DNA from 3 places in the Stenotrophomonas sp. YJH_SMC_19 genome. Region 2 is predicted to be linked to each of the others. Evidence: predicted binding sites of a transcription regulator. Region 2 holds the regulator's gene; each other region holds the start of a gene.
The links. The regulator FliA, encoded in region 2, starts transcription of late flagellar genes. The targets are predictions, from matches to a motif close to TAAAGTTTNNCNNNCNNNGGCCGATAA.
Positions count from the first base shown of each region.

Region 1: AC5P5R_RS00455 (GGDEF domain-containing protein) is a predicted target of FliA. The motif match lies at 1,620-1,646, and genes of this name have one in related genera.
Region 3: AC5P5R_RS22070 (chemotaxis protein CheW) is a predicted target of FliA. The motif match lies at 2,851-2,877, and genes of this name have one in related genera.

Region 1 is NZ_JCAFRI010000001.1:102,739-110,416, reverse strand. Features, by position in the region: gene AC5P5R_RS00460 (MFS transporter) at 1-89, shown strand, start outside; gene AC5P5R_RS00455 (GGDEF domain-containing protein) at 172-1,587, opposite strand; gene AC5P5R_RS00450 (TonB-dependent siderophore receptor) at 1,875-4,124, shown strand; gene AC5P5R_RS00445 (hypothetical protein) at 4,170-5,096, opposite strand; gene AC5P5R_RS00440 (cation diffusion facilitator family transporter) at 5,318-6,298, shown strand; gene nfi (deoxyribonuclease V) at 6,337-7,011, opposite strand; gene gpmA (2,3-diphosphoglycerate-dependent phosphoglycerate mutase) at 7,106-7,678, shown strand, end outside.
Region 2 is NZ_JCAFRI010000024.1:54,942-62,619, reverse strand. Features, by position in the region: gene AC5P5R_RS19230 (flagellar motor protein) at 1-471, opposite strand, end outside; gene AC5P5R_RS19225 (chemotaxis protein CheA) at 573-2,402, opposite strand; gene AC5P5R_RS19220 (protein phosphatase CheZ) at 2,405-3,010, opposite strand; gene cheY (chemotaxis response regulator CheY) at 3,010-3,402, opposite strand; gene AC5P5R_RS19210 (RNA polymerase sigma factor FliA) at 3,460-4,203, opposite strand; gene AC5P5R_RS19205 (MinD/ParA family ATP-binding protein) at 4,200-5,087, opposite strand; gene flhF (flagellar biosynthesis GTPase FlhF) at 5,074-6,690, opposite strand; gene flhA (flagellar biosynthesis protein FlhA) at 6,836-7,678, opposite strand, start outside.
Region 3 is NZ_JCAFRI010000043.1:67-4,555, forward strand. Features, by position in the region: partial or broken gene AC5P5R_RS22060 (methyl-accepting chemotaxis protein) at 1-1,695, opposite strand, end outside; gene AC5P5R_RS22065 (hypothetical protein) at 1,797-2,180, opposite strand; gene AC5P5R_RS22070 (chemotaxis protein CheW) at 2,317-2,808, opposite strand; gene AC5P5R_RS22075 (flagellar brake protein) at 3,041-3,814, opposite strand; partial or broken gene AC5P5R_RS22080 (methyl-accepting chemotaxis protein) at 4,019-4,489, opposite strand, start outside.

The sequences.
Region 1 (7,678 bases), on a different contig from region 2:
CGTTGCTGGCGCTGCTGTGGTGGGGAGCATGGCGGGTGGTGGCGTTCAATGCATCGGCTGGCGCGCAAACCGGTAGAGTCGACTGTTAGTCGACTGCTCTTCGTTCCGACGGCGAAAAATCCCGCGCTGCGCGCGATAGTCGACCAGCGGTCGACTCTACCTGTCCTGCCGTCATCGCTGCAGTGCACGCCGCCCTGGGGCTTCCTGCAGGTCCGCGCTGGCGACCACCACGCGGTTGCGGCCGCTGCGCTTGGCCTCGTACATCGCGGCGTCGGCACGTGCCATCAACCGCTCGTAGTCCGGATGACCATCGTGACCGGCCACGCCGATGCTGGCGGTCAGCTCCAGCACCTGGCCATTGGCCAGCGCAACGGGCGATTGCGCGATCTGCCGGCGCAGGCTCTCGGCGATCACGGTCGCCTGTGATTCGCTGGCCGCCACCAGCACCACCACGAATTCTTCGCCGCCATAGCGGAACAGGTAGTCGCTGCCACGCGTGAGCTGGCCGAGCAGGCCGGCCACGTGCTGCAACGCACGGTCGCCGGCATCGTGGCCATGGCCGTCGTTGATTGCCTTGAAATGATCCAGGTCGAGCAGCAGCAGCGAGAACGGTGTGCGGTTGCGCGTGGCCAGCTCGATTTCCCTGCGCAGCACGGTGGGCAGGAAGCGGCGGTTGAGCAGGTTGGTCAGCGCGTCGCTGCCGGCATCCAGTTCGCCGATGCGCTCGAACAGCAGCGTCATCAGGGTGCGGATGGCGGCCAGGTCCTCGCGGATGGCCGGCAGCACCGCCAGTCGCTGCGCCGGAGCATCGCCACTCGCGCGCTGCAGGTGGCCGTCAATGCGGGCCATCAACTGGCCCACCTGCTGCGTTTCGCTGCTTTCGCCGAAGCTGGGGATGCCCTTGTGGGTGAACCACAGGCCGAACTCCGAGGTGGCCAGGCTGGCGTTGTCGCTGGCCTGCACGTGGCCGGCGAGTGCGTAGAGCAGGGCGTTCTCCCAGTCCAGCAGCAATGCGCGCTGGCGCTCGCGTTCGGTACCGACGTTCTGTACCAGCGAGAACAGCCGGTAGGCGGCGTCGGCACGGGTGGAGCGCTCGCGCGCATGGGTGTAGGCCAGGGTCATGCCTTCCATGGCGATGTCCATGATCGCGCTGAGGCAGGCGATGGCGGCGAACGCGGTCGCGCTGTCGGGCGCGTCGTCGCGCAGGCGCACGAACAGCTCGTGCTTGAGCACGCGCGCACCGCGGGTGACCAGGTCGACCGGGATGCCGACCCGTGCGTGTACGTCGCCGATCACCCGCTGCGAGGCGACCGTGGTGGCGATGCCAGCGGCGTCGGTGGTCAGCAGCTGTACCAGCCAGCGCTGCATGGCCGGCTGCAGGCGCTGCTTGACCTGGTCGTGGGACAGGAAGCGGCGTGCGCGCCCGTCCTGCAGCAGCACTTCGTAAAAGCGCTGGGCCAGCGCGGGTGGGGCATCGGTGGCAGCGGCCTTGAGCAGCGCGGTGGCGGCAGGGCCGGCCTGTAGCAGGCATTGCTGCCAGGCCTCGGCCAGCGGCTGGCTGGCATCGTCCAGTTGGGGTGGTTCCACGTCGATCTCTGACTGCGTACGGCAAACCACGGGTATCGGCCGCGGCGGCATACGGTTGATGGCGGGGTAGCCGGCCAGTTTACGCGCGGTGCAGGCTTGCACGGTGCGCAAAGCACATCGACGCCGCTGCGGCAATGAGTGAACGCATTTGAGAATCACTCGCATTGATGGGAGAATGCGCGCACGGAGCGGGCTGCAGGTGCCTGCAGGACGGCTCCGCCTCCCCCCTCGTCGTTGCCTCAAGCCCTTTGCCAGAGGCCCCGCAGCCCTGCCAGAAGGTCCTGATCATGTCTCCTGCCGTTGTCCATTCACCGCGCCCGCTGGCGCTTGCCGTCGCCGCCCTGCTGGCGGGCAGCGCCCTGACCGCCCAGGCCGAAACCGACGCCACCGATATCGACACGGTGCACGTCACCGCCTCGCAGATCGCGCGCCAGGCACTGGGTACCTCGACCATCACCGCCGAGGATATCGCCCGGCGGCCGCCAGCCAACGACATCGCCGAGCTGTTGCGGACCATGCCGGGCGTCAACCTGACCGGCAACAGCGCCTCGGGCCAGTACGGCAACAACCGCCAGATCGACCTGCGTGGCATGGGCCCGGAAAACACCCTGATCCTGGTCGATGGCAAGCGCATCGGCGCACGCGATGCCGTGCGCATGGGGCGCAGCGGCGAGCGCAATACCCGCGGTGACACCAACTGGGTGCCGGCGGAAATGATCGAGCGCATCGAAGTGCTGCGCGGCCCGGCGGCGGCACGCTATGGCTCCGGTGCCTCCGGCGGCGTGGTCAACATCATCACCAAGCGCCCGACCGGCGACCTGACCGGTGCGGTGGACCTGTATGGGCTGGTGCCCGAACACAGCGCCGAAGGTGGCAGCGAACGCGTCGGCCTGCAGCTGAGTGGGCCGATGACCGACACCCTGTCGTTCCGCCTGTACGGCAATCTCAACAAGACCGACGCGGACTCGCTGGAGCTCAACCGCCAGTACGCTACCAACCCCAACGCGGTGCCGCCGGCCGGCCGCGAGGGCGTCAAGAACCGCGATGTCAACGCGCTGCTGCGCTGGGACGTGACCGCCAACCAGGTGGTGGAGTTCGAAGCCGGCACCAGCCGCCAGGGCAACATCTACGCTGGTGATCGCGCGGTCAGCACCACCGGTACCTCGACCGGCGTTGACCTGGCGGCACTGGCCGAGGGCGAAGCGGAGACCAACCGCATGTACCGCAACACCGGCGCGATCACCCATCGTGGCCGCTGGGGCGACGTGACCTCGCGGGTGACAGCTGCGGTGGAGGCGGTGAACAACTCACGCATCAACGAAGGCCTGGCCGGTGGCCCGGAAGGCAGCTTCAACGGCACCGACTGGTCGACCTCGCGACTGCGCAACTACCAGTTGGACGGCGAAGTGAGCTTCCCGACCACGCTGGGTGGTGCCGAGAACATCTGGACGCTTGGCTTTGAATACCTGGACAGCCGCCTGACCGACCCGTACTCGATGAGCCAGTCCAGCAGCAGCGGCGGCGGCATCCCGGGGCTGTCGGGCGATCGTGCGCGGGGCAAGGCCGATGCGCAGACCACCGCCGTGTTCGTCGAAGACAACATCTACCTGGGTGAGCGCTGGATCGTTACCCCGGGCCTGCGCTTCGACCACCACAGCCAGTTCGGCAACAACACCAGCCCCAGCCTCAACGCGCAGTTCCGCATCAACGGCGACTGGGTGGTGAAGGGCGGCATCGCCCGGGCGTTCAAGGCGCCGAACCTGTACCAGTCGAATCCGGACTATCTGTATTACACCCGTGGCAATGGCTGCCCGAATGCACTGCCGAGCCTGGGCGCCGGCTGCTACATGCGCGGCAATGCGGACCTGAAGGCGGAAACCAGCCTGAACAAGGAACTCGGCATCGAGTGGGCACCGCAGAGCGGCTGGCAGGCCTCGTTGACGTACTTCCATAACGACTACAAGGACAAGATCCAGGCCGGCTACACCCAGATCGGCCTGACTGCCGACACCAGGGGCCGGATCTTCCGCTGGGAGAACGCGCCGAAGGCGATCGTGCAGGGGCTGGAAGGCAACCTGGTGATCCCGCTGCTGGGCGAGCAGGGCAACCGCCTGAAGTGGAGCAACAACTTCACCTACATGGTGGAGAACGAGAACAAGCGCACCGGCCAGCCGCTGTCGGTGATTCCGAAGTACACCGTCAACACGATGCTGGACTGGCAGGCCACCGACAAGCTGTCGCTGCTGCTGACCGGCACGTTCTACGGCAAGCAGAAGCCGGCCACCACCAACATCAACAATGATCCGCGCTGCACCGGCAGCTGTGACCCATCGATCGCACTGCAGGATCGCGGTGCGTACAACATCTGGGGCGTGAGCGCGCGCTACAAGGTGACCGAGACGGTCAGCTTCGGCTTCGGCGTGAACAACCTGGCCGACAAGCGCCTGTTCCGCGAGGCCAACAGCAGCGATGCCGGCGCGGCGACCTACAACGAGCCGGGCCGCGCGTACTGGGCCAGCCTGCGCTTCGGGTTCTGACCCGATGAGGCCTGCGCCGGGGCGTTCCCCGGCGCAGCCTGAAGGCTACTTCACCTGCCGGCAATCGCGCAGGTGGACGCCACCGGTGTCCATCTTGTCGACCACGCCTTCCAGTTTCACCCAGTCGTTCTCGCGCAGGGTGGCGCCCAGCGCCATCTGATCCGGCGCGAGCGCACAGTGCACGGTGAAGTTGGCGTTGTTGTCGTCGTTCGACTGGCGCCCGCCGATGCCACCGATGCCCTTCATCTTGGTGACCAGATAGCCCACCTCGAAGGTCTTGGCAAAGCGGTTGGGCTGGGCGGTGTAGACCTGGCCATCGATGATGAAACGACGGCCGAAATACTTGACGAGCAACGGCTGGTACATCGCATCGGTATCCGGCGGGGTGCTGGTGCCGGAGAACAGTGCCCTGAGCGGTGCGGTGTTGATTTCCCGCTGCAGCCGCTTGGCGTCCTTGCCCATTTCGGTGGACATGCCGACCGCAGTGGCCTGGATCGGCTTGTCGAAACCGCTGGAGACACGCACGGCTTCTGCGATCGCCTCGCCTTCCGGGCCGGTCTTGAGCTTGTCCAGCCAGCCACACAGCGCGCTGCGTGCGTCCTCTTCCTTGGCGGTCTGCCCGCGTGACAGCTTGGTGCCAACCACCACGTTGCCGCCATTGGAGGCGGTGATGATGCTGACCAGCGGCATCTTGGTGTCGGTCTGCAGCACGTACATCTGGCCTTCGGTCTCGGTGATGACATCTCCGCTGACGAAGTTGTTGCCCTCATCAAGCGCTGCCTTGCGCAGCTGGCCCAGGGCGCTGCGGGGCTTCAGGCCGGGGAGGGTGACTTCGGAGGTGAAGAACTGGCCATTGCGGGGATCGCCTACCGCCTGGAAATTCTGCTGGCAGGTCTTGGCCGAGGCGCTTGCGGCCGTGCCCAGCGCGCAGGCCACGGCGACGGCGACCCAGGGGGTCTTGGTAGTCCACATGTTCCGGATTCCTTGTGCTTGGGTGTCCATTGCGGGCCGCAACGCCGAAGCGGTCTGGCTGCCCGTTCCCCATCCAGAGGGGATGTGGTCATCATAGTGTGGCCCGGCACGGGCGCAAGCTGCGGCGAGCCGCGACGTGCAGTCTGCAATGTTATAAACACCGTGATAGTTTCCCCACGGCCGCCGGCGTAGCCTGCCTCCATCGCAAAGGAGCTGTTGCCATGGGCCACGACCACGATCACCTGCCATCCGAGATCCGCCACGAGAAACCCCTGTGGTGGGCGCTCGGCCTGACCTCCACCTTCCTCCTCGTCGAAGTGGTGGGCGCGTTCTGGACCAACAGCCTGGCGCTGTTGTCCGACGCAGCACACATGGCCACCGACGCGCTGGCCCTGATGATCGCGCTGGTCGCGGTGCGGCTGAGCCGGCGCCCGCCGGATGCGCGCCGCACCTACGGCTATGCGCGCCTGGAAGCGCTGGGCGCGATGATCAACGGCGCGATGCTGTTCGTGGTTGCCGGCTACATCCTGTGGGAAGCCGTCGGGCGCTTCAGCAAGCCGCAGGAGATCGCCTCCACCGGCATGCTGGTGATCGCCTCGGCCGGCCTGGTCATCAACCTGATCTCGATGCGCCTGCTGCAGGCCGGCAGCGGCGAGAGCCTCAACGTGAAGGGCGCCTACCTGGAAGTATGGGCGGACATGCTCGGCTCGGTGGCGGTGATTGCCGGTGCGGTGCTGATCCACTTCACCGGCTGGAAGCCGATCGATCCGATCCTGGCGGTGCTGATCGGCCTGTGGGTATTGCCGCGCACCTGGGTGCTGATGCGCGAGGCGATCAACGTGCTGCTGGAAGGCGTGCCCAAGGGCATGGACGTGGCCAAGGTGCGCGACAGCCTGTCCAGCCATGCCGCGGTAATGGACGTGCATGACCTGCACGTGTGGGCGCTGGCCTCCAGCACGCCGGCGCTGACCGCGCATGTCGTGATGCGCGACGGCACCGATGCCGATGCGCTGCGCCGTGAGCTGAGCGGGCGCCTGCACGATGACTTCGGCATCGAGCACGTGACACTGCAGCTTGAAGCGGACCACTGCGGCGAAGCCTGTGGTGAGCCGGCGCCGGTGAAGGGCGGCGAGCATGAGGGCCATGAGGGGCACGACCACGGCGAGGACGCACAGGGCCATCGCGGCCACGTGCATCATTGAATGAAAATGAAAGCCGCACCGGGGAATGCCCGGTGCGGTCATTCGTCCCGTCGCGAGGCCAGCCGATCCGCCAGCCGGGTCGGCTCCGGCAGCCGGTAACCGCGCAGGGTGCGCTGCACCCAGTCCAGCGCGGTATCGGCACTGACCCGATGGCCGCCGGCCACGAACAGCGGCTTGCAGCGCACCTTGCTGCGCAGCACCCAGCCGAGCTGCTCGTCACCGTCCATCAATGGCGTATGCGCGCCTGCTTCGGCACCTGGTTCGACGAACCGGCCCACCAGTTTCGACTTGGCCACGCCGATGCTCGGCAGGTCGGTGACCACGCCCAGATGCGCGGCCACGCCCAGTCTGCGCGGATGGCTGATGCCGTGGCCATCGACGAACACCAGATCCGGCGCCCGCGGCAGCAGTGCCAGCGCGGCCAACAACGCTGGCAGCTCGCGGAAGCTGAGCAGGCCGGGAATGTACGGCATCACCGTGGGAATGCGCGCTATTTCCTGCGCCACGGGCTGCAATGTCTTCGCATCCAGCAGGACCGCTGCGGCGCGGGTGGTGGCACCGTTGTCCTCAAAGCCCACATCCAGCCCGGCCAGCCAGCGCACGTCGTTGGGCAGGCGGTCCTGGCGCTCCACGCGGCCGGCCAGCTGGAGCTGCTGCGCGCGGGCCGCGGCGACGCTGCCTTCCCAGCGCCCGGGGTCGATCACCGTATTCATTGGCCACAGCATCGCATGGGTGGCGCCACGGCCCGGTGAGTGGCGGCCGGGGCTACAATGGCGGCCTGCCTTTCCTCGCGTTGGAGACCCTGCAGTGACCCGTAAACTCGTACTGTTGCGCCATGGCCAGAGCCAGTGGAACCTGGACAACCGCTTCACCGGCTGGGTCGATGTCGACCTGACCGAGCAGGGGCGCCGGGAAGCGGCCGCCGCCGGTCGTCTGATGCGTGAGGAAGGCCTGCAGTTCGACGTCGCCCACACCTCCGTTCTCAAGCGCGCCATCCACACCCTGCAGGGTGCACTGGCCGAGCTGGAGCAGGACTGGCTGCCGGTGAACAAGTCCTGGCGCCTCAACGAGCGTCACTACGGCGGCCTGCAGGGCCTGGACAAGGCCGAGACCGCCGCCAAGCACGGCGAGGAGCAGGTCAAGGTGTGGCGCCGTTCGTACGACATCCCGCCGCCGCCGATGGAGCTGGAAGATCCGGGCCACCCGATCCATGACCGCCGCTACGCCGGCCTGGACCGCAACGCGCTGCCGGGCACCGAATCGCTGGCCACCACCCTGGATCGCGTGCTGCCGTACTGGCACGACGCGATCGCGCCGCAGCTGAAGGACGGCAAGACCGTGCTGGTCACCGCCCACGGCAACTCGCTGCGCGCGATGTAC
Region 2 (7,678 bases):
GCCGAGCGTGGGCGCGTAGATGCCCATCGCTTCGAAGACCTTGGCACCGGCCTGGTCCTGGTGCTCCTGGCTGCCCAGTTCGATCTCCAGCATGTGACGCATCGATTCGGGTTCAACGCCGTCCACCAGCAGCTGCAGGCCCTTGCGCAGGAACGGGTCCTGCTGCGCTTCCACCTGCGATTCCAGGCCCAGCAGGCCCTGGCGGCGGGCGATGTTGCTCCACTCGACGATCTGCTGGATCAGTTCGCGGCGATCGCTGTGCGGCGGGCGCACGACCCAGCGCACGATCTTGAACGCATGCTTGAACACCGCCGGCGAGGTGTGAAGCAGGATCGCGGCAACGGTACCGACGATGACGATCACGAACGCCGCAGGCGACCACAACGACGCCAGGCCGGCGCCCTTGAGGATGCTGCCACCGACCAGCGAGGCCAGGGCGAGAAAGAGTCCAATGAGGCTGAGTCTATCCATGGTTCCGGTATCGGCTTGTATGAATGGGACTTGAGACACCGGGAGAATGCGTACAGACGGTAGTCACAGTTTTCGGGTCGCCGGGCCATGCCCGGCGGCGTTCAGCGTATGCCGTCCACGTCCAGGATCAGTGCCATGCGACCATCGCCGATCAACGTTGCACCGGCATAACCGCGCAGGCCGCGCAGGGCTTTTGGCAGTGGCTTGATGACCACTTCCTCGCGCCCGCGTACCTGGTCCACGACCAGGCCGAAGCGCGCTTCGCCGGCCTGCAGCACCACGATGGTCAGCAGGGTTGACGCGGCCGGCGTCACATCCAGCCACTGGCGCAGGTCGACCAGCGGCAGGGTGTGCGAGCGGCGATCAAGCACGGCGCGGCCATCGAACCAGCCCAGCGAGGTGCGCGGCGCGTGAAGCACTTCCATCACGCGTGCCAGCGGTAGCGCGTAGACGTCCTCGCCGGCCTGCACCAGCAGAGTCGGCAGGATCGCGAGGGTGAGCGGCACGCGGATCAGGAAGCGGCTGCCACGACCCAGTTCCGACTGGATCTGGATCTGGCCGCTCAGTTCGCGGATGCGCGACTGCACCACGTCCATGCCGACGCCACGGCCGGAGATGTCGGTGACCTGCTGCTTGGTCGAGAAGCCCGGCAGGAACACCAGGTGCAGGCACTCCTCGCTGCTCAGGCGGGCGGCGGCTTCCGGATCGATCAGGCCTTTCTCACGCGCCTTCGCGCGCAGCTTCTCCGGGTCGATGCCGGCGCCATCGTCCTGCACCTCGATGCTGACGTAGTCGCCTTCCTGCTGCGCCGACAGGCGTACATGGCCCATCCGGGGCTTGCCTTGTGCTTCGCGCAGATCGGGCATTTCCACGCCATGGTCGATGGCGTTGCGGACCAGGTGCACCAGCGGATCGGCCAGTGCTTCGACCAGGTTGCGGTCGAGTTCGGTTTCGGCGCCGACCAGCTCCAGGTCCACTTCCTTCTTCAGCGAGCGGGCGACGTCGCGGGCGACCTTGGGGAAGCGCGAGAACACCTTGCCCACCGGCTGCATGCGGGTACGCATCACTGCCGACTGCAGGCGGGCAGTGGCGATGTCCAGCGTCGATACGGCGCGGTCCAGCTCCTCGTCGCGCAGGCGTGCACGCAGGGTCTTCAGGCGGTTTCGGGAAAGCACCAGTTCGCCGATCAGGTTGACGATCGCATCCAGGCGCTTGGTGTCCACGCGCACGGTGTGCTCGGCCTCGGCCATCGGCTTGGCCGCCGGCTTGGCGGCGGGCGCCGGTACGGGCGCCGGGCGCGGTGCAGCGGCAGGTGCCGCCACGACGGTGGCAGCAGGCTTCGCGCCTGGCGCAGCGCCACCGTGCAGCTGGTCCAGCAGCGCTTCGAACTCGTCTTCGCTGATCAGGCCGTCGTCGGCCTTCCGGGCCGGCGCGACCGCGGTCGGTGCGTTGCCGCCATGCAGCTGGTCGAGCAGGGCCTCGAATTCGTCGTCGGTGATCAGGTCGCTGCCAGCTGCCGCAGGGGCGGCCGCAGCGACCGGCGCGGCAGTGCCACCGTTCATGTCGAACTGCGCGATCAGGTCCGGCGGCGCATAGCCTGGCTCGGTGCCGGAGGACACGGCGTCCAGCATCGACTGCAGGTAGTCCAGCGATTGCTGGGCGGCGTCGAAGTGGTGGGCCTGCAGCACCGCCTGCCCGGCACGCGCGATGCCCAGGGCCTCTTCAGCGGCGTGGCACAGTTCGACCATCGCGGTGACGCCAAGGAAGCCGGCACCGCCCTTGAGCGTGTGGTATCCACGGAACACCGCGTTGAGCTGCTCGGTGTCCTGCGGTGCCTGCTCCAGCGACACCAGCTGTTCGCCCAGGCGATCCAGGATTTCCTGTGCCTCGATGATGAAGTCGGCAGTGATGTCGTCGGATACCGCGCTCATGCTTACAGCCCCAGATCCGACAACAGGTCGTCGGCGTCGTTCTGCGAGACCGCGTGGCGGTCCAGTCCCTTCAGTGCCGGCCCGGCCAGTTCCGGGTCGGTGCGATGCTGTTCCGGCGGCAGGCCGAGTGCGCCGAAGCCCTCGTGCACGCGGCGGACGATGCCGACCACGCGACGGATGATCTGCCCGGTCAGGTCCTGGTAGCTCTGGGTCAGGGCGATCTCGGTCAGGTTGTGGCGGATGCGCTCGAGCTGCGCGTCCTGGCCCGGCTGCAGGCCTTCAGCACGCAGCTGTTCGGTCAGGCTGCGGCATTCCTCGGCCAGGTCCAGGGTGCGGTGCGTGGCCTGTTCGGTCATTGCCACCACGTGGTCCAGGCGTGCGCAGGCGTCGTCCAGCTCACCGGCCTCGCTGGGCACGGTCGGCAGCTCACCCAGTGCCTGCCCCAGCTCGCGGGCCAGCCGCGAGAGGCCGCTCATCATCGGCTGCGTACGCAGCGCGACCAGTCCGTCGATGCGCTGCCGCCAGGCGGCCTCGTCACCGGACTCGAGTGCGTCCAGGGCTTCCTGCAGGCGCAGGGCGAGGGCGCTCTTGTCGACCGTGGTATCCATCAGGCGCTGGCCGCCAGGCGTTCGAAGATCTTGCCGAGCTTCTCTTCCAGCGTCTGCGCAGTGAACGGCTTGATGATGTAGCCGTTCACGCCGTTCTGGGCGGCTTCGATGATCTGTTCGCGCTTGGCTTCGGCGGTGACCATCAGCACTGGCAGGGTCTTAAGCTTGGCATCGGCACGGATCGCCTTCAGCAGCTCGATGCCGGTCATCACCGGCATGTTCCAGTCGGTGACCACGAAATCGAACGGCTGGCTCTGCAGCAGCGACAGCGCGGCATGCCCGTCCTCGGCTTCGGCGGTATTGGTGAAGCCCAGATCGCCCAGCAGGTTCTTGACGATCCGACGCATGGTCGAGAAGTCATCGACGATCAGGATGCGCATGTTCTTGTTCAAAGCAGAGTTCCTTTGTTGTTCATTCCGGGCGGCCGGGGGCAGCCGCCTCGGGCATGTTCATTCTTCCAGGCCGGCGTCCGCCGCCTCGAAAATCTTGAGCCGGCCACGCAGGCGCAGCACCGCCTGGCCGTGGATCTGGCAGACCCGCGACTCGCTCACGCCGAGCACCGCGCCGATCTCCTTCAGGTTCAGTTCCTGCTCGTAGTAGAGCGAGAGCACCAGCTGTTCGCGCTCGGGCAGGTGGCCGATGGCCTTGCCCAGCTCGCGGCCGAACTCACCACGCTCCAGTACCTGCTGCGGGGTCGGGCCGCCCTGGGCGACGGTGTCCAGCTCGCCCTGGTCCTCGATGCGCGACTCCAGGCTCAGCACCTGGCCACGTGCGGCGTCTTCCATCAACCGCAGGTATTCGGGCAGCGGCATCTCCATCGCGGCGGCCACTTCGGTGGCGCTGGCGGCGCGGCCGCTGCTCTGTTCCAGGCGGCGGATGGTGGCGGCGGCATCGCGTGCACGGCGGTGCACGGAGCGCGGCACCCAGTCGCCACGGCGGATCTCGTCGATCATCGAACCGCGGATGCGGATCGAGGCATAGGTCTCGAACGAGGCGCCCTGGTCGGCGTCGTAGCTGCGCGACGCTTCTATCAGGCCCATCATGCCGGCCTGGATCAGGTCGTCCACTTCAACGCTGGCCGGCAACCGCGCGGCCAGGTGGTGGGCGATGCGCCGCACCAGGTCCGAATGCTGGGCGATGACCTCGTTGGCCGCCGAGCGCTGGACTTCCCTGTACTGGGCTGCGCCTTTCATGCGGCCACCCCGCGCTGCTTGAGGATGCGCTCGAGGAAGAACTCGACGCCGCCACGCGGTTCGGTCGGCGCCTGCCAGCGTGCGGTGCGACGCGCGATCTCGGTGATCGCCAGCGCGGCCGGGCTGGACGGGTAGGCCTTCACCACCGGCTGCTGGCGCTGCACCGACAGGCGCAGCCAGTCGTCCTGCGGCACGCAGCCCAGGTAGTTCAGCGAGACATCGGCGAGGAACTTCTCGCAGACGCGGGTCAGCTTTTCGTACAGCACGCGGCCCTCGTTGGGGTCGCGCACCATGTTGGCCACTACCTGGATGCGGTCCACGCCGCGTTCGCGCGACAGCACCTTGATCAGCGCGTAGGCGTCGGTGATCGAGGCCGGCTCGTCACAGACCACCACCACGGTGTCCTGCGCGGCCTGGCAGAAGGTCAGCACGCCGTCGGTGATGCCTGCGGCGGTGTCCACCACCATGATGTCCAGTTCGCGTTCCAGCTCGGAGAACACGTTGACCAGGCCGACGTGCTCTGCCGGGGCCAGCTCGGCCATGTGCCGGCGGCCGGACGCGGCCGGCACCACCAGCACGCCGTTCGGGCCTTCGACGATGACGTCGTCCAGCGAGCAGCGGCCGGCGACCAGGTCGGCCAGCGTGAAGGTCGGGTTCAGCCCCAGGATCACGTCGATGTTGGCCAGGCCCAGATCGGCGTCCAGCAGCAGCGTGCGCTTGCCCATCCCGGCCAGTGCCACCGCCAGGTTGGCGGACACATTCGTCTTGCCCACGCCGCCCTTGCCGCCAGTGACGGCAATGGTGCGCACAGGGCCGAGCGGCTCGCTGCGGGTGGCCGACAGCGGGAAGGTCTTGGTCAGCTTGGCGTACTCACGCGACGGCATGGTTCAACTCCGGGTTGCAGGGCATATCGGCCGCGCGGCGCAAATCTTCAAGGCGAAGTACGAGATTGGCCGCACTGGCCCGGTGCAGGTCCTCCGGAACGTCCTGGCCATCGGTCACCCAGGTGATCGGCAGGGCGTGGTCCACGGCCACTGACAGGGCGTTGCCGAAGCGGCCGGTCTCGTCCAGCTTGCTCAACACCAGGCCCTGCAGGTTGGCGGCGCCGAAGCGGCGGACCACCTCGTCCATGTCGCCGAAGCTGGTGTTGGCCGGCAGCACCAGCAGGGTGCGTACCTGGCGGGCGGCGCGCAGCCACTGCAGCTGCGCGGCCAGCGCGCGGTCGCGCGGGCCCAGGCCGGCGGTGTCGATCAGCACCAGCTTGTAGTCCTTCAGGCGTTCCAGCAGCTGGTCCAGGTCGGTGCCGCTGTTGGCCTCGTGCACCGCGATGCCGAGCTGGCGGCCGTAGCCGTACAGCTGCTCGCGGGCGCCGATGCGGGTGGTGTCGGTGGTGACCAGGGCCACATCGCGCGGCGCATGCTTCTCGGCGAAGCGCGAGGCCAGCTTGGCGATGGTGGTGGTCTTGCCGGCGCCGGTCGGGCCGACCAAGGCGATCACGCCGCCTTCCTCCAGCGGGTCGACCGGGGCGATCGGCAGCTTGCGCGAGATCAGCCCCAGCATCAGGCCGCGGCCACGATGGGCTTCGGTCTCCAGCGGGATCTGCATGGCCACGTCGCGGGCCAGGCCGGCGTCGAAACCGTACTCGTCCATCAGGTCCAGCGCGGTGGCGCGCACCGGGCTGCCACGCAGGCGCTCGTCGGTGAAGCGGTTCATCTCGCGCTCGATCACCTGGCGCATGCCGGCCACTTCCTGGCGCAGCTGGCGGATCTCGGCGTCGTCCTGGGCAACCACGGTCAGCGTCGGTGCCAGGGCCAGCATGGGGGCCGGGCTGGCTTCGCCGGCGGCTTCGGCCGCTGCCGGTTCGCTGGCGGCGATCCCGGGCTGCGCTTCGGTCACGGCAGCGGTCGGCAGCGGTGGCGGCTGCACGGCCGGGGCCACGCTTTCGTGATGCATCTCGCGCGGCGGGTCGATCTGGAAGCGGGCGCGGTTGGCCGGCACGGTGGCGGCCGGTGCAACGATGGCCTCGGCGAACGGGGCGAAGCTCTGTTCGGGCAGCGCCGGTTTGTTGACGGCGGCGCGCGCCAGGGTGGCGGCGAAGCCAGTGCTGCCACGGGTCGGCACGATCTCGTCGGCGCTGTCCAGGGTACGGCCGGTGGCCCCAACGGCCGCACGGGCGAGGGCGGCCACCGCCGAGGTGGTGGCGGCGACCGGTTCCGGCGCCGGGGTGCTGCTGCGGCGGCGGGTGACCGCGGCGATCACCGCGTCGGCAGCGGTGCGCGGCTTGGGTGCCGGCGGCGGTGCGACATCACGGCGCGAGGCTTCCAGTGCACGCTGCACGGCGCTCTCGTCGTAGTTGGCCGCGGCGACGATCTCGACGCCTTCCTCGATCCGGCGGTTGGACAGGATCACGGCGTCAGGACCATGTTCCTTGCGCACCAGGTTCATGGCCGAGCGCATGTCGGCGGCGACGAATCGTTTGATTTTCATGCTGTGGTCACGGGACGAAGACGGCGGGGTGGCGGTCGGAGAACTCGGGTGGTCGGTGGTCTGCACGGTGCGGGTTCCCCTTGGTATCTGTCTGTTGCGTTGGTTCGAAGGTGGTGTCTGTTTTCTGGCGCATCGGTGGGCGGCGTCAGCTGATCGTTCCGACCAGCTTCAGGCGCTTGTCCTCCGGCACCTCGCTGTAGGCCAGGACCGACAACGACGGAACGCTGTGGCGGACCAGGCGGGCCAGCGCGGCGCGCACCGGGCCCGGTACCAGCACGACCGCCGGCTCGTTTCGCGCTTCCTGCTTGCTGACACATTCGGCCAGGCTCTGGTGCAGTCGCTCTGCGAGTCCGGGTTCCAGCGCGGCGCCGTTGCCCTGCGTGGACTCCTGCAAGACACGTTCCAATTGCGGGTTGAGGGTGAACACCGGCAGCTCCGCCGACATTCCGGCGATCTCCTGCACGATGAAGCGGCCCAGCGCGGTGCGCACGGCGGCGGTCAGCACCGCCGGGTCCTGGCTGCTGGGCGCGTGTTCGACCAGCGCCTCGGCGATCTTGCGCAGCTGGCGGATCGGGATGCGCTCGACCAGCAGGTTCTGCAGCACGCGCACCACCGCCGACAGCGGCAGCGCCTTCGGCGTCAGATCTTCGACGAGCTTGGGCGCGCTCTTGGCCAGGTTGGCCAGCAGGTGCTGCACTTCCTCGTGGCCGAGCAGTTCCGGCGCATGTTCGCGGATCAGGTGCGAGAGGTGGGTGGCCACCACGGTGGCCGGGTCGACCACGGTGTAGCCCAGCGTTTCAGCCTGGGCACGCTGGTGCGGCTGGATCCAGGTGGCATCCAGGCCGAACGCGGGATCCTTGCCGGCAATGCCCTCCAGGGTGCCCAGCGCGCTGCCCGGGTCCAGCGCCAGTTCGCGGTCGGGGTGGATCTCGGCGGTGGCCACCGGCACGCCGTGCACCAGCACGCGGTAGCCGTTGGCGGGCAGTTC
Region 3 (4,489 bases), on a different contig from region 2:
CACCTCGCCGCCCTGCGAAGCGACACCGTGCGCGCCGATGGCGAGCTGGTTGGCCTGGCGGGCGTGCTCGGCGTTCTGGCGCACGGTGGAGGTCAGTTCCTCCATCGAAGCAGCGGTTTCTTCCAGGTTGGCGGCCTGCTGCTCGGTACGGCGCGACAGGTCACTGTTGCCCGAGGCGATCTCGCCGGCGGCCGAGCTGATCGCGCGGCTGGACTGCTTGATGCGGGTGACGATTTCACTCAGCTGCGCGGCGGTGGCGTTGGCGTCGTCGCGCATGCGGGCGAACACGCCCTGGTAGTCGCCGTGCATGCGCACGGTCAGGTCACCCTGCGACAGCGCGGCAAGCAGGCCGGAGATCTGTTCGATGCTGCCGGCATTGGCGTCCAGCAGGCCGTTGATCTGCTGGGCCAGCTGCAGGAAGAAGCCTTCCTTGTCGCTGGCGTCGATGCGGCCGGACAGGTCGCCGGCGGCGGCCTGGGCGATCACGCGCGCCACTTCGGCTTCGACCAGTGCCTCCTGGGTGCGGTCGCGCCATTCCACCACGTAGCCGACGGTGTCGCCGCCTTCGTTGCGGATGGTCGACACCACCTGCGCGAACTGGGCATCGCCGTACTGCATCGGGCGACGGGCGACGCCGTGGGCCTTCAGGTTGCCCAACAGCGTCTGGTCCATCTCGCCGCGGTGTTCCAGCACGGTGACCGGCTTGCCGATCAACGAGGCCTGGGCGTCGAAGTCCGGCAGGTCGCGGCGTACTTCATCCTGGTACTGGCTGAGGGTCTGCTGCAGGGCGCGGTTGCTGTAGACGATGGTGTTGCTGGTATCGGTCAGGTAGACACCGGTCGAGCTGTAGTCCAGCGCGGTGCGGATGCGCAGGTTCTCGCGGGCAACGGCCTGGTCGGTTTCGATGCGTTCGCGCAGGTCGCGCTGCATCCGCTGCATGGCCTGCATCAGTTCGCCCACTTCATCCTGGCGGCTGACGTCGATGTGGCCATCGAGCTTGCCGCCGGCCACGTCGTTGGCAACCGACACGGCGCCACGCACGCTGCCGACCAGGGCGCGCGCGAACAGCCAGACCAGCACCAGGCCGAGCGCGGCGCCGCCCAACAGGGCGATCACGGTCAGCACGGCGGAGGCGGAATAGGTGGACGCGGCCTCTTCGCGCGAGGCGCGGGCGAGGCGGTTGTCTTCGGCGATCAGCGCTTCCAGCGCCGAAGCAGCCTTGCGGTGCTTGGTGCGGGTCTCGCCCACGAAGGTATCGATGGCATCGTCCGGCAGGTCCAGCTCCAGCATCTCGGTGACGCTGTCGTAGGAGGCCAGAGCGTCCTTCCATTCCTTGGCGAAGGTATCGAACAGCTTCTTCTGCTGCGCGTTGTCGACCAGCTTGGGGTATTCCTTGATCGACGTGTCCATGCTGGTGCGCAGGTCGACGGCCTGCTTGCGCGCGTCGGACTTGACGTCATCGCTGGCGCGGATCAGCTGCTGGTAGGCGGCATTGCGGTACTCGCCCAGCATGCCGCGCATCTCGCCGGCCATGCGGATGCTTTCCATGCGTGAACCGGCCAACTCGGTGGTGACGTTGTTCAGCGAATGCAGTCCGCGATAGGCGACGATGCCCTGCAGCAGCATCACCAGCAGGAGGACGCCGAAGGTCAACAGCAGCTTCGGCATCAGTTTCAGGTTGTTGATCCACGGCATGGGCGTTGCGATCTCCTAAGGCAGACGCGTCCGGGCGTCGGGCCCGGTTGCAGCAGAAACCACGCCGGCACAAGCTCCGGCGTGGTTCGACGGACAGCGGATTACTTGATGTTGGCCAGCTTCAGGCCCGCCGGCGAGCTGACTTCGATTTCCGCGCGCGAGGCGTCGCGCTGGATCTTGCCGATCACGCACACGGTCTTGCCTTCCAGGGTTTCCAGCGGGAAGGAGAACTTGCCGCGGTTCTCGCCGGCGATGCGGGCCGAGAAGGTGTGGCGCGGGAAGGCACCGCCCATGTACAGGAAGGTCGGCTGGCCTTCGGAACCTTCTGCGTAGCGGGCCTTTTCGACCTTGCCACAGACCATGCCGTCCTTGCCGACCGAACGCGGGGCCAGTTCCGGCGGGATCATGTCGGCCGCCTGGGCGAACGCGGAGGAAGCGGTGGTGGCCAGGACAGCGGCCGAAACGAACGCAAGCAGGGACTTCATCGAGGTGTATCTCCGGGGATGGTGATGGTCGTTCCGGTTCCGCGCGCTCCTGCGCGACCGGCTTCTGTCCCCCTATCGGCACTGCTGGGGGGAACTGAAGGGTTTTGTGACCAGAACGTGAAGCAGGTCCGATGGATCAGGCGGCAGCGTCTTCGGCGAGGGAGGCCTGGCCCATGTCGGCGCTGTCGAGCAGGGTCTCGATGTCCAGCAGGATCAGCATGCGGTCGTCGTGGGTGCCGATGCCGGAGATGAAGCGGGTGTCGACTGCAGCGCCGAACTCCGGGGTCGGGCGGATCTGCTCGGCCGACAGCGGGATCACGTCCGACACGCTGTCGACCACGATGCCGACCACGCGGTCTTCGACGTTGAGCACGATCATCACGGTGAAGGCGTCGTAGCGGGCGTTGTCCAGGCGCAGCTTCAAGCGCAGGTCGATGACCGGCACGATGGTGCCGCGCAGGTTGATCACACCCTTGATGTAGTCCGGGGCGTCCGGCACGCGGGTGACCGCATCGTAGCCACGGATCTCCTGCACCTTGAGGATGTCCACGCCGTAGTGCTCGGCGCCGAGGGTGAAGCTGAGGAATTCGCCACCGGCGCTGGCGGCGGAGCTGGTCTTGTCGTTCATCGAGGGGTCCTGGTTCTGCCGGAAGTCCCGGTGTCAGGCTCGATATCGGCCCCGCGTGGGGGGACTTTAGGTGCCGGGGGAGAGGCATCCACGCATGGCGTGGATCTACCGCGGCGCGGCCGGCACGCGCATATGGCGTGGATCCGCCGAAGATCGCTAGTGCCGACCGCTGGCCGGCGACTGCATCATGCGGGTTGCCGGCCGCCGGCCGGCACGAACGGTCGAACGGGCCTCAGAGCTCGCCGTTGCGGCGCGCCTTGCGCTGGCGGTCGATGCGGAAGATGTAGCGCTGGATGGCGCTGTCGCCGCCGCGCGGCAGGCTGTCAAAGCGCATTCCCACGCGCTTCACCTCGATGCCATTGGGCTGTCGCTGTGGCAGCAGGTTGCAGACCACCAGTTCGATGTCCAGGTCGGGGCCATCGGGCAGCGACAGCTGCGCCGGGTAGCGCTTCTGCAGGCCGAATACGGCGCAGTCGTTGGGAACCACTACGGCCAGGCCGCCACCGCTGATGTCCACCACCCGCATCGACAGCGCTTCGGCACGTGCTTCGCCGGGTGGCAGCAGCAGATGCGGCGAGTCGGTGACCGGGGTCTCCAGCCGGTACAGCTCGCGGCGCTGCAGATGCACCAGTTCGTCCGGCAACGGGGCTCGGAAGGCGGCGTGGCCATCGTTGTCCACGCGCTGCAGTTCGTGCAGGCGGAACCGCACAAGGACACGTTCAAGCTGGGCGAAGCAGAGCAGGTGGTCGGCCTGCTCGGCGGCACGGTTCGATGCCTCCTGCGGGCTGCCGTCGAGCAGCAGGTAGTCTTCGTCCTCGTCGAGATCAAGCAGGGCGGTCGGGAAGGAACGATCCCGGCCGTCGATATGCGCGTTGATCAGTGATCGCTGGTCGATCAGCGAGCGCAGCAGCTGCCGCAGCTGGCGGGGGTTGCGGACCAGGAAGCGTTCGTCCGCGGCGTCGGCCGCGTGGACATCATGCAGTTCAGTGTCGTGGCCGTCGGACATGGAGTCTGTGATCAGGGGCGGGCGCCAGCACGCGTTGGTGCAGGCTCGATGGGGATATCGGCCTCTGCATTGGATTATGAAGTGAGATTTGCATCACTTTCCATGCATAAGGGGTCAGATCCCTTTCCCGTGGGAAAGGGATCTGACCCCGTGGCCCGCCATGCTGGTGCATCCACCCCATGGGCGGATGCTTTCTGCGTGGGGTCAGAACTCCTGCCAATCACCCTCGGCAGCCAGCGCCGGCTGGGCGGCCGACGCCCGCAGCGGCCGTGTCGGTGCGGCCTTGGTGACGGGCAGGGCGGCCGCGACCTGACGTGGCTGCGGTGCATTTGCCAACCGTGCCGGCGCAGCGGCGACGCCGTGCGATGCCAGCCGGAAGCGCGCCACGGCTTCGCCCAGCTGCACGGCCTGGTCTTCCATGGCGCGCGCCGCAGCAGTCGCTTCCTCCACCAGCGCGGCATTCTGCTGCGTGGTTTCGTCCATCTGCACCACGGTCTGGTTGACCTGCTCGATGCCGGCGCTCTGTTCCTGCGAAGCGGCGGAGATCTCGGCCATGATGTCGGTCACGCGCTGCACCGAGGCGACGATCTCGCCCATGGTGCTGCCGGCCTGGTGCACCAGGCTGGAGCCTTCGGCGACCTTGCCGACCGAATCATCGATCAGGCCCTTGATCTC